DNA from 2 places in the Nocardia sp. CDC160 genome. Region 2 is predicted to be linked to the other one. Evidence: riboswitches for the same ligand, from Rfam matches in the RefSeq annotation. Region 2 holds a riboswitch; the other holds the start of a gene.
The links. Region 2 has a riboswitch for glycine ahead of VMT40_RS13780 (sigma factor-like helix-turn-helix DNA-binding protein). Riboswitches for the same ligand answer to the same signal wherever they lie in the genome.
Positions count from the first base shown of each region.

Region 1 (7,336 bases), on a different contig from region 2:
GGTGCGCGAGGGCCGAATCGACCACCGTGTCGAATTGTTCGTGATAGCCGGAGAGTTCCAGCGCATCGGCCGTTTGGAAAGAGGCGGACAGTCCGCGCTCGGCGGCGTGTGATCGTGCGATCGCAATCGCTGTCGGCGCGAGGTCGATACCGTGCACCGGGTGGCCTCGTTCGGCGAGAAACAGAGCGTTATCGCCAGTCCCGCAACCACAATCGAGTACGAGGCCGGTGATGCCGCCCCGTGCTTCGAGATCGACGATGGCCGGTTGCGGCTCCCCGATGTCCCACGGTGGCCGCCCACCGAATGCGCCGTCGCCGCGATAGACGGCATCGAAGTCGAATCTCTCTGTGCTGGCTCGAAAATCGGATTCACTCATACCCCAACCGTGCCGCGATCAAGGGTCCGCTCGCAAGGCAAATGTTCAGCAACAAATGCCGGGCCACCCTCGCGCGAAGATCGTCTTGCCATCGCACTGATGACTGCTACGCCAAGCGCCCCATCGGTTCCTGGAACCGATGGGGCGCTTGGGTTTTCCGATGCTTGGAGCAGGATCAGTCGGTGTACGCGTCGAGGGGTGGGCAGGAGCAGACGAGGTTGCGGTCGCCGTAGGCGCCGTCGATTCGGCGGACCGAGGGCCAGACCTTGGCACGAGCGTGCTTCACACCCATGGGGTAGACGGCCTTTTCGCGGCTGTACGGGTGATCCCATTCGCCGACAAGGCATTCGGCGGTGTGGGGAGCGCCGCGCAGGGGGTTGTCGTCGACGGGCCAGACGCCTGCGGCGACCTGGTCGATCTCCCCCTTGATGGCGATCATGGCTTCGATGAAAGCGTCGAGTTCTTCGAGGTTTTCGCTTTCGGTGGGTTCGACCATGAGGGTGCCTGCGACGGGGAAGCTCATGGTGGGGGCGTGGAAGCCGTAGTCGGCGAGGCGCTTTGCGACGTCGTCGACGGTGACGCCGGTTTGTTTGGTGATTTCGCGGAGGTCGAGGATGCACTCGTGGGCGACCATGCCGTTGTCGCCGGTGTAGAGGACCGGGAAGTGCGGGTTCAGTTTGCGGGCAATGTAATTCGCGGAGGCGATGGCGGTGAGGGTGGCGCGGCGCAGGCCGTCGGCGCCCATCATGCGGATGTAGGCCCAGGTGATGGGGAGGATGGAGGCGGAGCCGTACTTGGCGGCCGACACCGCGTGCGAACCCTTTTCGAGGGGGTCGCCGGGCAGGTACTTGGCCAGGTGCTCGCGGACCGCGACGGGGCCGACGCCCGGACCGCCGCCGCCGTGCGGGATACAGAAGGTCTTGTGCAGGTTCAGGTGGCTGACGTCGCCGCCGAACTTGCCCGGACGGGCAAGTCCCACAAGGGCGTTCAGGTTCGCGCCGTCGACGTACACCTGGCCGCCCGCCTCGTGCACGAGTCCGCACAGCTCGGCCACCTCGTGCTCGTACACGCCGTGCGTGGACGGGTAGGTGATCATGATGCAGGCCAGGCGCTCGGCGTGGTCGGCGATCTTGGCGCGCAGGTCGTCGAGATCGATATCCCCATTGGGGCGAGTCTTCACGACCTCCACCCGCATGCCCACCATCGCGGCCGAGGCGGCATTGGTGCCGTGCGCGCTGGAGGGGATCAGACAGGTATCCCGGTGCGCGTCACCGCGATCCAGATGGTAGCGGCGAATGGCCAGCAGACCCGCGTACTCGCCCTGGCTACCGGCATTGGGCTGCAAGGAAACCCGGTCGTAGCCGGTGACCGCGCACAGCCAGCCCTCCAGATCCTCGATCAGCTTCAGCAGACCGGGAGCGTCCTCGACCGGCGCGTACGGGTGCACCCGGTTGAAGCCGGGCCAGGTGATGGACTCCATCTCCGCGGCCGCGTTCAGCTTCATGGTGCAGGAGCCGAGCGGAATCATGCTGCGGTCCAAGGCAATATCCTTGTCCGAGAGCGCACGCAGGTAGCGCAGCATGGCGGTCTCGGTGCGGTACTTGGTGAATGCCGGGGCGGTCAGGAATTCCGAGGTGCGAACCTCGATGTGCGGGCGCTGCTTGCCGTGGAACAACGCGCCCTCCGGTCCAACCGGGATCTCCGCGCCGAAGCAGTCCAGCACGGCGACCACATGGGCGTCGGTCGTGACCTCATCGCACGCGATGGCCACATGGTCGGCGTCGACGAGCCGCAGGTTGATGCCGCTCCCCTTCGCCTTGGCCACAATGCCTTCCGCACCACCGGGCACATTCACCAGCACGGTGTCGAAGAAGGTCTGGTGCACGACCGCGTCACCGAGCCCGGCGGCCAGCCACTGCGCGTGCCCGTGCACCCGCCGCGCCAGCGACCGCAGCCCGTCCGCGCCATGATAGGAGGCGTACATGGCGGCCAAAATGGCCAGCAGCACCTGCGCGGTGCAAATGTTCGACGTCGCCTTCTCCCGGCGAATGTGCTGCTCACGGGTCTGCAGCGCGAGCCGGTAGGCCAGATTGCCGTCCGCGTCCACGGACACACCGACCAGTCGGCCCGGCAGCTGCCGCGCATGCGCGGAGTGCACGGCGAGGTATCCGGCGTGCGGTCCGCCGAAGCCCAGCGGCACACCGAAACGCTGCGTGGTGCCGAAGCAGGCGTCCGCACCCTGCTCACCGGGCGGCGTAATCAGCGTCAGCGCAAGCAGATCCGCGCCGACCGCCACCAGCGCGCCCCGCGCGTGCGCGGCCTCGATGACCGGAGCCCAGTCCACGATCCGACCCGACGCACCCGGCTGCTGCACGATCACACCGAAGAACTCACCCTCGGGCAGCGCCTCATCGGCCAGATTCGCCTCGACGATCTCGATCCCCAGCGGCTCGGCGCGCGTGTACAGCAGCGTCCGGGTCTGCGGGAACAGATCGGAGTCGATGAGCAGCCGCGAAGACTTGCTCTTGCGGTTGGCCCGCTGCAACAGCGTCATGGCCTCGGCCGCGGCGGTCGCCTCGTCCAGCATGGACGCGTTGGCGACCTCCATCGCGGTCAGATCCGCGACCATGGTCTGGAAGTTCAGCAGCGCCTCCAGCCGACCCTGGCTGATTTCCGGCTGGTACGGCGTGTACGCGGTGTACCAGGCCGGGTTCTCGATCAGATTCCGCAGCAGCACCGGCGGGGTGAGCGTGTCGTAGTACCCCAGCCCGATCATGGAGGTGGCGACGGTATTCGAATTGGCAAGCGCCGCAAGCTCGGCGAGCGCCTCGTGCTCGGAGACCGCTGCGGGCAGCGCATTCAGCCCATTGCCCTCGGGCGCGTCCAGAATGCTGGCGGGTACGGCCTTGGTGGCGAGTTCGTCCAGCGACTCGACGCCCACGGCCTCGAGGATGCGGCCGGTCTCACCGCTGTCGGGGCCGATGTGGCGGTCGGCGAAGGATCGAGTCCAGATCACGGCTGCTCCATGGGGTGGGCGGGGGTCGGCCCGGGGACCGACGCTACGTCTGCCCTCCCCCTCTGTCCTCGATGCCTGAGAGATTCGGGCCCCGACCTTGCGGCCGTTGCCCTTTCACCATGGGCGGGTGACGCGCGGCCACCACTTTCCAGAGGCGCCGAAACTCCGCACGGTCCCTTGTGCCTGAGAGATTGACGGGGAGGTGCTGCTCCTTCGGCGTCCGAGGCTACCCCCGGAACTCTCCCGCACGGCTGCGACGCACTCGCCAGTCTAAGGGGACGCAGGTTACAACAATGTTGCCGCCCAACTCTCGGGACTCTCAGGGGCTTCCCCCGAACCCCCTTTCACCGATAACCACCGGAAACACCAACGAGCGCGCCGCATGGCGGCGCGCTCGTTGTGAAGAAGATGACTAACCGGTCTTGCTCATCCGGGCCTTGCGACGGAACGACAGCTCATCCTCCGGACGCTCGGAGGTGCTGCCGTCCTCGGCGCGCTCGGCCGGGAAGTTGGCTATGGCGCCGGTCAATTCGCGCATGGCACCGCTGACCGCGATACCGAACACGCCCTGTCCACCCTGCAGTAAATCGACCACTTCCTCGGCGGAGGAGCACTCGTAGACGGTGGTGCCGTCGGAGAACAGGGTGATTCCGGCGAGGTCTTCGACCCCGCGGCTGCGCAGATGATCGACGGCGATGCGAATGTTCTGCAGCGAGATGCCCGCGTCGAGCAGCCGCTTGACGATCTTGAGGACCAGGATGTCCTTGAACGAGTACAGGCGCTGACTGCCGGATCCGGTGGCACTGCGGATGGACGGGACGACCAGTCCGGTGCGGGCCCAGTAGTCGAGCTGGCGGTAGGTGATTCCGGCCACCTGGCAAGCGCTGGGCACGCGGTAGCCGACGAGTTCGTCCGGCACCGTGTCATCGGGGAACAGCCCTGGCTGCACCACATCCTGAGGTTGCGGTTGATCTCCCACTGACTACTCCCTTACTGCTTGCCTATCAAGGGCTGGGCTCTGTCAATCGACTCTGGAGCGTTGGCCTATCAATCGAGGCTACTCCCCTGATTGTTGCGGGAGAATCGGGTCCATCCAAGGATCACCGGGCGCGTGTTTTTAAACCTAAACCTGAGGTAGAGACACGGTTTTGTCTCGTTCGGAGATCAACCCGGGATCATCGCCAGGTCAGGAACTGGTCAGCTGTCCGTGGCCTTGAAGTCGTCGGGAGATACCGATTCGAGAAACTCCTTGAACTTCTCGACCTCGTCCTCGCGCTCGTCCGGCATGACCAGCCCGGCCTCTTCGAGCACCGGCTCCTCGGCATAGATCGGGCAGCCCACGCGCAGCGCGATGGCCACCGAATCCGAGGGCCGCGCCGAGATGCGCAGATCGTTCTCGAAGACCAGGTCGGCGTAGAAGGTGCCCTCCTGCAGATCCACGATCCGCACTTCCTTGAGGGTGTGGCCGAGCTCCTTGATCAGGATCTTGATCAGATCGTGGGTCAACGGGCGGATCGGGGTCACACCCTCCTGCTCCAGCACGATCGCGGTGGCCTCGGCCTGCCCGATCCAGATGGGTAGGTAGCGATCACCGGAGACTTCCCGGAGCAACAGCACGGGCTGATTCTGTGGCTGCTCGACACGGATGCCGATCACACGCATTTCGCTCATCGCACTGCCTCCCAATCCACACCGGCCGCCAGCCCCCGGCTGTAATACCGAGTCTAGGCGAAGATTTCAGCCGCCGAGGGAAGCGCGCACAGAGGTCTTCACCAGGCAGGTGTGCAGGGTCAGCGACAACGCCGCCAACTCGCGCACCGTCTCCTCGGCACGAGCGCGCGCGTCCGCGTCGCGACTCTTGGCGATCGGTGCCGCGATCTGGGCGACCATGGCGGCCTCGCGATCGGCGGCCAGCTTGAAGGCGCGCAGATGCCTTGCCTCCAAACCGAATTCGCTCAGGGCCTTGGCGGTGCGGGCCAGGGTGACGGCGTCGCCGTCGAAATAGCCTGCCGCACCGGGCGTAATGAGATTGGCGCGAATCAATTCCGTCAGGAACTTCTCGTCGATACCGGCCTGATCGAGCAGATCCGCCCGGGTGATCCGGATTTCGTGATCGAACCGAAGCTCCTCGGGCGACACCTCACCGGGCACCGCGTTCAGCCGCCGCAGGCGGCCGCCCCCGTTGGCGGACATGGCGTCCCTCGAATCGGACGCTGATGTCGAATCGGGCATGGCCCCGACCCCTCCCACGGCGTTCGCCCGGGCCCGGGCCTCCCGGACCCCGAGCGTCGCCGCCCCGCTGTCGATCGCTTCGAGCTGTTCCTTGATCACCTTCAACGGCAGGTACTGATCCCGCTGCGCGGTCAGCACGAAGCGCAGGCGCTCGACGTCGGCCACGTGAAAGCGGCGATACCCCGAGGGCGTGCGCTCCGGGCTGATCAGACCCTCCGATTCCAGGAATCGGATCTTGGAGATGGTGATGTCCGGAAAATCCGGACGCAGGAGATCCAGCACGGAGCCGATCGACATGCCTCCGCGCGTCCACTGCGCTGCGCCAGTCATTCCGCTCGGCCCTATAGAGCCGAATCGCTCGTGGCGGGCTTGGGGCCCGTCAGGAAGACGAGGCGGAACTTGCCGATCTGGACCTCGTCGCCGTTCTGCAGCTCCGAGGAATCCACCGGCTCCCGATTGACGTAGGTGCCGTTGAGGCTGCCCACATCGACCACCTGGAAGGTGTCGTCGTCCTGGCGGAATTCCGCGTGGCGACGGCTGACGGTGACATCGTCAAGGAAGATGTCGCTGTCGGGGTGGCGGCCCGCCGAGGTGGTCGGCTGGTCGAGCAGGAAGCGCGAACCGGCGTTCGGACCACGCTTGACCACCAGCAGGGCCGCGCCCGCGGGCAGACCCTCCACTCCCTGTACCGGCTGCTCGCCTGTCTGCTCGGGGCGCGACGTGTCGACCTCGTTCAGGAAGTCGGCGCGGAACACCGAAGTGGTCTCTGCTGCCGTTTCCTGGTAACCCGGGTCCTTGTTCTCGCTCACCCTTGCTCTCCTCCTCGAACCGAATAATCCATGCAAGCAATTGGTGCCCTCAGCGATGCGGCACTCCGGCCGCTTCCCGCCTCGGGCAGGTCCGGATATACCGGGCACCGGCTGCGCGCACTTCTGTTGGCATTGACCGTACCCTGCCAGGGCGTACCCGTGCAGGTAGAACTGTGAAGGCTCCTTCAGCCTCCGATAACTCCTTGATAACCTGCGGCATCCAGGAGCTTTCCGAGCGCCGCGTCGAGCGCTTCGGCGGAGTCGGCCTCGAGCTCGAAGAGCCAGCCGTCGCCGTAGGCGTCGGAGTTGACCGTCTCCGGCTCGGCGTCCAGAAGATCGTTCACCGCAACGACTTTCCCGGCGAGCGGGGCGTAGATGTCGGACACGCTCTTGGTGGATTCGATCTCGGCGATGCTCTCCCCGGCGGGCGCCTCGGAGTCGATCGCGGGCAGCTGCACGAACACGACGTCACCCAGCTGCGACTGCGCGTAATCGGTGATGCCCACCCGCACCCGGGTCGGACCCACTTTGCTCACCCACTCGTGTTCCTCGGAGTAGCGCAAATCCTCGGGTACTGCGGTCACAGGCAGTGTCCTTTCAACGGGCGTTCCTCTCGGGATCGTCGTCGATCCGTCCGCCGCACACCCTATCGGGAGTGATCATGGTGCGGCACGGGCGGTATCGCTCGGGCCACGGCGACTGCCTTGCCGAGGTAGAGGATTCCGGTCCAGACGTAGACCGCCGTGCCCCAGATCAAGAATGCCCCACCGAAGGCGCGACCGAAACCCGCGGCGGCCCAGTCCATCTGCCCCGCCAACAACCAGGGCAAAGCGGACATGAGGGCGAAGGTGGCGGCCTTGCCCAGGTAGATGACATCGGGCGGGGGCAGATCGCGGCGCTTGT
Region 1 covers NZ_JAYKYT010000005.1:220,579-227,914, forward strand. Annotated here, with positions in the region: gene VMT40_RS28725 (class I SAM-dependent methyltransferase) at 1-376, opposite strand, end outside; gene gcvP (aminomethyl-transferring glycine dehydrogenase) at 552-3,392, opposite strand; glycine riboswitch at 3,553-3,648, opposite strand; gene VMT40_RS28735 (MerR family transcriptional regulator) at 3,805-4,371, opposite strand; gene VMT40_RS28740 (bifunctional nuclease family protein) at 4,590-5,063, opposite strand; gene ftsR (transcriptional regulator FtsR) at 5,130-5,921, opposite strand; gene garA (glycogen accumulation regulator GarA) at 5,966-6,433, opposite strand; gene gcvH (glycine cleavage system protein GcvH) at 6,619-7,017, opposite strand; gene VMT40_RS28760 (CDP-alcohol phosphatidyltransferase family protein) at 7,080-7,336, opposite strand, start outside.
Region 1: it holds a riboswitch for glycine, as region 2 does, so the genes downstream of both, gcvP (aminomethyl-transferring glycine dehydrogenase) here and VMT40_RS13780 (sigma factor-like helix-turn-helix DNA-binding protein) in region 2, are expected to answer to the same signal.

Region 2 (7,336 bases):
GACCGGTTCAAGACCATCAACGACACCTTCGGGCACCCGTTCGGCGACGAGGTGCTGGTGCTCGCCGCGCAGCGTCTGCGCGACACCGTCGAATCGGACGCCCTGGTCGCCCGGACCGGCGGTGAGGAATTCGTCGTCGTCGGCTATCTGCGCGAGAACCCCGCGGCCGTGGCGGAGGGACTGCGGGCCGCCGTCGAGACCACACCGGGCCTGCCGGTCACCATCACGGCCAGTGTCGGCGTCGCCCTCATCGATGCCTCGCAACCGGACGCGGAATGGACCGAGTCCAGCCTCCGCCGCCTGCTGCACCGGGCCGACTCCGCCATGTATCGCGCAAAACATCTGGGCGGCAATACCTTTGTCATCACCGACGGCGACGGGGTGGAACCCCTGGAACGCAAGAAGCCCCCGACCGAAATATCCGGTCGGGAGCTTCTTGTGGTGCGCCATCAGGGACTCGAACCCCGAACCCGCTGATTAAGAGTCAGCTGCTCTGCCAATTGAGCTAATGGCGCGGATTACTCCGCCGGGGGCCTTGGCTTTCGCTCCGGCCGCTCTGCGGTGCGGAAAGAACATTAACAGGCTTCGGCTCCGAAAGTGAAATCGCCCCCCTGAGCTGCGCGTTTGCGAGCATGTCGAGAGTTGTTAACGCGCAGGGGGTGATCACGGATGTTTGGAGCGAGCGCTGTGGGACCGGGTGCGCCGAGACGTGGGAGTGGGGTTGCGATGACTGATGCGAAGGGTCGACGACGTACCGGGAAGCTGCTGGGAGTCGGGGCGGTGCTGTCCGTACTGACCTTGGCGCTGGTCGGCTGTTCGTCCGGGAAGCACCAATCCGCCACGGTGGCAATCGATTCCAACCCGATCGGCGAGCTGATGAAGCCGAAGCTGATCGCCCCGATCAAGGACGGCGACAAGGGCGTGTCGCCCGGGGAGCTGACGCTGAAGGTCGAGGACGGCACGCTCACCAATGTGGTGCTCACCAGCCCGGACGGCAAGGCGGTGCCGGGTGAGCTGGCGCAGGACGGCCGCTCGTGGAAGCTGGCCGAGCAGTTGGGATTCGGGCGCACCTACAAGCTGAGCGTGGATGCCATCGGCCTGGGCGGGGCGGCCACCACGACTATGAGTTTCACCACGATCTCCCCGAACAACCGCACCCACCCGTACCTGCTTCCGGCCGAGAACGAGGTGGTCGGCATCGGGCAGCCGGTGGCCGTGCAGTTCGACGAGAACATTCCGGACCGCAAGGCCGCCCAGGACGCGATCAAGATCACCACCACCCCGGCGGTCGAGGGCGCGTTCTACTGGGTCAACAACCGTGAGGTGCGCTGGCGGCCGCAGAACTTCTGGGCCCCGGGCACCAAGGTCGACATCGCGGTCAACGCCTATGGACACGACCTGGGCAATGGCCTGGTCGGCGACAGCGACATCCACTCCAGCTTCACCGTCGGCGACGCCACCATCTTCACCGCCGACGACAACACCAAGATCGTGACCGTCGAGCGCAACGGCCAGGTCATCAAGACCATGCCGACCTCGATGGGCAAGGACTCCACCCCGACCGACAATGGCGTCTACATCGTCGGCGACAAGTTCGACCGCATCATCATGGACTCCTCCACCTACGGCGTCCCGGTGAACTCGCCCAACGGCTACAAGACGCCGATCGACTGGGCGACGCGAATCTCCTACTCCGGCATCTTCTTCCACTCGGCCCCGTGGTCGGTGGGCGCGCAGGGCTCGGTCAACACCAGCCACGGCTGCCTCAATCTGAGCCCGTCCGACGCGAAGTGGGTCTACGACAACGTCAAGCGCGGTGACATCACCATTGTGAAGAACACGGTCGGCGGGACGCTGTCGGGCGTGGACGGGCTGGGCGACTGGAACATTCCGTGGGAGCAGTGGAAGGCGGGTAACGCCGACCGCGGCTGAACGCCGCGCCGACCGCGGCTGAATGACTACTTGATGGTGCCGGGGCCGATGCCGCCGCCGCCATTGAGGTTGCCGCAGCCCAGGGCCGCGAGGCCGCCGAGCGAGGAGGCGGTGCCGAGGACCGTGCACAGGCCCTTCTGACCCGAGGAGCCCGTGGTCGCCGAGCCGAGCGCGCCACCGAGCTTGAAGGCCGAGGATCCGAGTTCGACATCGGACTCGATGGGGTTGTTCGGGTCGTCCTTCTCACCGGGGACGCCGGTGCCGGGGCTGGGGGCCGCGGTGCCCGGCGTGGTCGCGGTGGCGCCGGGCGCGGTGGCCGTTGTCGAGGAGGCGTCGGTGAGGACGATCTCCGCCGAGGCGATGGGCGCGACGGGGAGGATAGCCGCAACGGCTAGCAAAGTGGTTACGGCACAACGGTTCACTGCGGATTCCTTCGGATCGGGCGTGGGTCGGGGGCCCCGACGCCCCCGGTAATCCAGAGCAGTCTACGAAGATCGAGTGAGCCGCGCCGCAAAATGCGACACACTGGTGTTTCTGTCACGGTTTCCCGGGGTCACCGTCATGCCCCGAGGCGGGCGACGGCGCGCACCGGAGCCCCGTCAGCGCCGGGCAGACTCAGCGGGAACAGCGATACTTCCATGGGCTGACCAGCGTTTTCGGGGGTGAGCAGCTGGGCCAGTCCGGTCAGGTTCTCGGCGATGACGGCGTGCGCGCCGCACAGGATCCGGTGCACCGGAATCTCCTCGGCGGGAGTCGGATCGACCGACAGCGCGTCGATGCCGAGGGTGCGCACCCCGGTGGCGACGAGGTACTCGGCCGCCTCGACCGTCAGATGCGGATGGTTCAGGTAGGCGTGTGTGCCCCAATGCTCGGACCAACCGGTCGCGATCAGCACGATCTGCCCCGGGGCGACGCGACCCTCGAACAATTCCCGCCCGATCGCGCCACCGGCACCGACCCCGCGGGCATCGATCACGACACCGGGGCCGGTGAATCGTTCCAGCGGCAATTCGTCCAGGGTGGGCAACGAGTCGTCGATATGGCTCGGCGCGTCCACATGCGTGCCGGTCTGCGAGCCCAGGTCCAGATGCAGCACATTGACCCCGTCGGCGGCTACGGTCAACGCGGGCCGGATGGTGACCTCCGGATCGCCGGGATACACCGGCATACCGGACCGAATCGGGACCGAAAGATCGATAATGCGCACTTTTGGCCTGCCTCCCTAGGGTTTTCGCGAGATGATGACGGCCAGCAAGATCGAATGACGCCGCGCTTACCACGCTTCAGCCACAACGACGAGAGAATCGCCATGTCTGCCATACATATTGCCGTGTTGAACCGCAGTACCGTACTGACCGACGCCCAGGTTTCCGCCGTCGTCCCGGCGCTGCAGACGCAGGTGCACCGGGATTGGGCGCCGGTCTGGGGAAGTGACGCCGAGCTGAGCTTCGTGGGCAGCGGTCAGCAGCCGGAGCCGGGCGCGTGGTGGGTGGTGATCGCCGACGATTCGGATCAGGCCGGGGCGCTCGGCTACCACGACCTCACCAACGAGGGTCTGCCGCTGGGCAAGGTGTTCGCGCGCAGCGACACCAATGCCGGACTGCAGTGGACGGTGACCGCGAGCCACGAACTGCTCGAGATGCTCGGCGATCCCGACATCAACCTGGCCGCCTACGTGTTCACCACGGGGACCACCGGACGCCTCTACGCCTACGAGGTCGCCGACGCGTGCGAGGCCGATCAGTACGGCTATCAGATCGACGGTGTGCTGGTGTCGGACTTCGTGTTTCCGGCCTGGTTCGAGAACTTCCGCAAGCCCGGGAGCACCCAGTTCGATTACGGCAAGCACATCACCGAGCCGTTCCAGTTGTTGCCCGGCGGCTATATCGGCGCGTTCGACATCAGCGGCGGCAGCGGCTGGCATCAGCTGACCGCGGAGGAGAGCACGCTCGCGTATGCCGCGCGGGCGCGCGTCGGCAGTCGCCGCGAGCGCCGCCGCACCCCGCGCGAGCAGTGGCTGCTCAGCGATCCCCGGTGAGATCGGCCACAATTCGGATGCCATGGGGTTGCCAGCCGGTGTGGGCGACCCCGTGCATCGGCTAGGCTGGCTCGAACAATCGAATACCCGGCCGCTATGAGTCGTGGCGGGAGAAACCCCGGATCCGGGGTGCCGAAGGAGCAACCTCCCCGGAATCTCTCAGGCACAGATACCGTTTCGACCAGGCCACTCTGGAAAGTCAGGCGTATGGAGCGCCTCACCTACGGTGCAAGTCGCGCATGCGGCGAAGCTCTCAGGTCCCATGACAGAGGGGGAGATCCGATAACCGGGCGGATGCCCGGCTGACTCGAGGACCTCCCATGACCGTCGATACCGCCTCCCTGCCCCGCGTGGCCTCACCCGCCGTCCACGCGACCCAGCCCGTCGCCCGCGCGGCGACGCCCACGACCGCCGTGACATCGATGACCGCTGCGACGCCGTCGCGGGCAGCGGTTCCCAGTTCCGCCACCCTGGCCGCCGCGGCCTCGGGTCGCCGCGTCGCGCTCGCCGAATTGCTCACCTACACGCATTATTTCGCCACCGCGTGCTGCCGCGCGGAGTTGGGCGCGAACGTCGTCTCCGACCGCCTGGCCGACCAGGTGACGACCGCGATCATCACCGGCTGGCCCACCGCCCGCACCGCGCGCCGAGACTTCCTCGAATTCGCGCACACCACGATCCGCCGTGCGGTCCGCCTGTGCCGCTACGAGCACTCCCGCCCCTCCCTCTTCGCCCAGCTGTCCGACGGTCAGCGCGACCTTCTCACCCTGCGCGTGGCGGTCGGCCTGTCCCCCACCGAAACCGCTGTGGCCCTGGGCATCCCGGTCCTGCGCGTCCACCGGCACACCGCCCGCGCCCTGGCCCTGCTGAAGCGCCAGCCCGTCGGCGAATTCGGTGGCCGCTAGCGGGATTTGGTCGTGGAGGTGGTGGCGGGGGTCGTGGTCGGTACGTCGATCGTTTCGGGGATCTGACCGCCGCCGAGGAACGGCACCGACGACGTCGGCGCGGGCGGAGTCAAAGGGGCACTGCGATGATCGCCGCAGGCGGCAACCGTTCCCGCCAGGAGTGCAATGGTCGCCACCGTGATCAGGTGCTTGCGCACGTATCAACCTTCCGCATGGATTGGTCGCAGCAGACCCACCCGCGACACCGTGGCGCATCGTGGTGCGCGTGCGGTGCGCTGCGTCGAACAGAACAGTCCGGCAACGAATCCGCACCGGCGGCAACCATTCTGCTACACCCACGAACCCCCCGCCCCCACCGCTCCCGACTTCGGCACGCACGGTCCGCACCCCTGGCACACCTGGTGAGTCCACCGATTCGGTTTCCCACCCCCACCCCTGCTATCTTCTTCTCCGCACCCACGAGGTGCCACGCGCCATTAGCTCAATTGGCAGAGCAGCTGACTCTTAATCAGCGGGTTCGGGGTTCGAGTCCCTGATGGCGCACCACAATCCTCAGCCGCGCACACCAGATCATCGGCTCCAACCTCTATGCCCTGGGCCTACTCCAACCCTCGTAACGGCTAGGTGCCGACGGTGGGGGTGGTCGTTCGTCGTTGGGTGAGAGTGGTTGTCAGCGCGAGAGCCGTGAGAAGTGCGGCTAGGGTGAGCAATCCGGTGTCGAGGGTTGCGGCGGTGGCGGTGATGCCGACGAGGAGTGGGCCGCCCGCGTCGCCGAGTTCGCGGCCGAGTTCGGCGGCGCCCATGGTCTGGCCGAGGCGGTCGGGTGGGCTGGTGGCTGCCAAGTGCGCGAATCCCAGGGGCGTGATCAGTCCGGTACCGGCACCGATAATCACGGCCGCGCACACTAGGCCCGCGATCCCGGGCAGGATCGTCGCGACGGCGATCCCGAGCGCGGTGAGCAGGAGCCCGGCACCCATACCGGAGTGATCACGCAGTCGACCGGCGTCGCGGGCGCGTCCGGCGCGCGGCTGCACCAGTGCGGCGGTGGCGGCGAGCAGCGACACGATCGCGCCGGTGGCCAGGGGTCCCAGCCCGTGACGGGACCCGAGCGCGGGAAGGAATCCGACCCCGACCGCGAGGGCGGCCGTCGCCCCGGCCAGGGCCGCGGTCGGGCGCAGGAACGCCGCGCTGGTGAGACGGCGCGCCAGATCCACCACTGTCTGACGGGTTTTCGGCAACACCTCGACCGTGGGCACCACGATCGCCGCCCACACCGCGACGCCCGCGGCGAGCACCGCGAGGGCGGTGAACAACACCGGGTAGCCGCCGATGGCGACGAGGACACCGCCCAGCAGCGGACCGAGGGTGTAGCCCAAGCCTTTCCACGCGCCGTAGCTACCGAACGCGCGCCCGTGTCCGGTGGCAGGGGTGAGCCGCGCGACCATCGCCGCGGCGGCCGGGGAGAACGCGGCAGCGGCAGCGCCCTGACCGAAGCGCGCGATCCCGAGCAGTCCGGGGTTGTCGACGAGTACGAACAACGCGGACGCGAGCGTGAACGCCGCCAATCCGCCGAGCAGCACCGGCCGGGCGCCAATGCGGTCGGACAGCGTCCCGAACACGGGTTTGAGCAGCACCTCCGCGCCGTCGTACACGGCCAGCAGCAAGCCCAGGGTGAGCAGACTCGCATGCTCCTGCCCGGTGAATCCCGCGAGACTGGCCGCAATGCTGTGCGCACCGAACGCGGTCACGAACCCGGCCGCATACAGCGGAAACAACGGTCGACGCCCCAGCCCTGTTCCGACGCCCGCCCCGCTGGTCATCGTGAGTCCTCCTGCGCGACATCGGGTTCAGCGCCCAAGTTGCCGATCAGAACGCGGTCGGCGCAATGCTCGAGTTGCTGCCCGGTCTCAGCCGCGGCGGAGGCGCCGAACACGTCACGGGCCTTGATGTCGCGGTGCCAGCGCCGCAGCCGTTCCAAGCGTTGCTCCTCGTCCTCGAGCGTCGATTACGCCAGCCTGCCGTCTCAGGATCGCCCATGCGCACAATGGAGCGCGAACCGCGCTGGCGACGTGCCGAACTCGGCCATTGAGCGCCGGAACACCTTCGTCGGCAATATCCTGCCGGTTTCTTCCCCTGCGACGCTGAGGCGTGAGAGATTTTCGCAAAATCGGCAATATTCTGCTGATCAGTGTGCCGTTCTCGGCTCGGTATGGCCGGTTCATTCTCGAGCTCTCGCAACCGGAGTACCCCCACGTGGTGGAGAACGAAGCGGCGCACCTGAAAGCCGCGAGGTTGATGAAAATCCCTGTAGCCGAGGCGAATCTGGTTACCGACCGCATTGGCGAGACCGGTCTGCTGGTGCGGCGGTTCGATCGCGTGCACGAGGGACGGACGTGGCGACGTTTGGCGTTCGAGGATGCGACACAGGTGCTGGGTCTACCCCCTGCGTCGAAGTATCAGC
Region 2 covers NZ_JAYKYT010000002.1:1,341,591-1,348,926, forward strand. Annotated here, with positions in the region: gene VMT40_RS13750 (GGDEF domain-containing protein) at 1-477, shown strand, start outside; tRNA gene VMT40_RS13755 (tRNA-Lys) at 440-515, opposite strand; gene VMT40_RS13760 (L,D-transpeptidase) at 727-1,932, shown strand; gene VMT40_RS13765 (hypothetical protein) at 1,959-2,354, opposite strand; gene VMT40_RS13770 (cyclase family protein) at 2,492-3,139, opposite strand; gene VMT40_RS13775 (hypothetical protein) at 3,263-3,970, shown strand; glycine riboswitch at 4,068-4,155, shown strand; glycine riboswitch at 4,156-4,249, shown strand; gene VMT40_RS13780 (sigma factor-like helix-turn-helix DNA-binding protein) at 4,291-4,875, shown strand; gene VMT40_RS13785 (hypothetical protein) at 4,872-5,072, opposite strand; tRNA gene VMT40_RS13790 (tRNA-Lys) at 5,346-5,421, shown strand; gene VMT40_RS13795 (MFS transporter) at 5,496-6,695, opposite strand; partial or broken gene VMT40_RS13800 (Chromate resistance protein ChrB) at 6,692-6,862, opposite strand; partial or broken gene VMT40_RS39365 (HipA domain-containing protein) at 7,066-7,336, shown strand, end outside.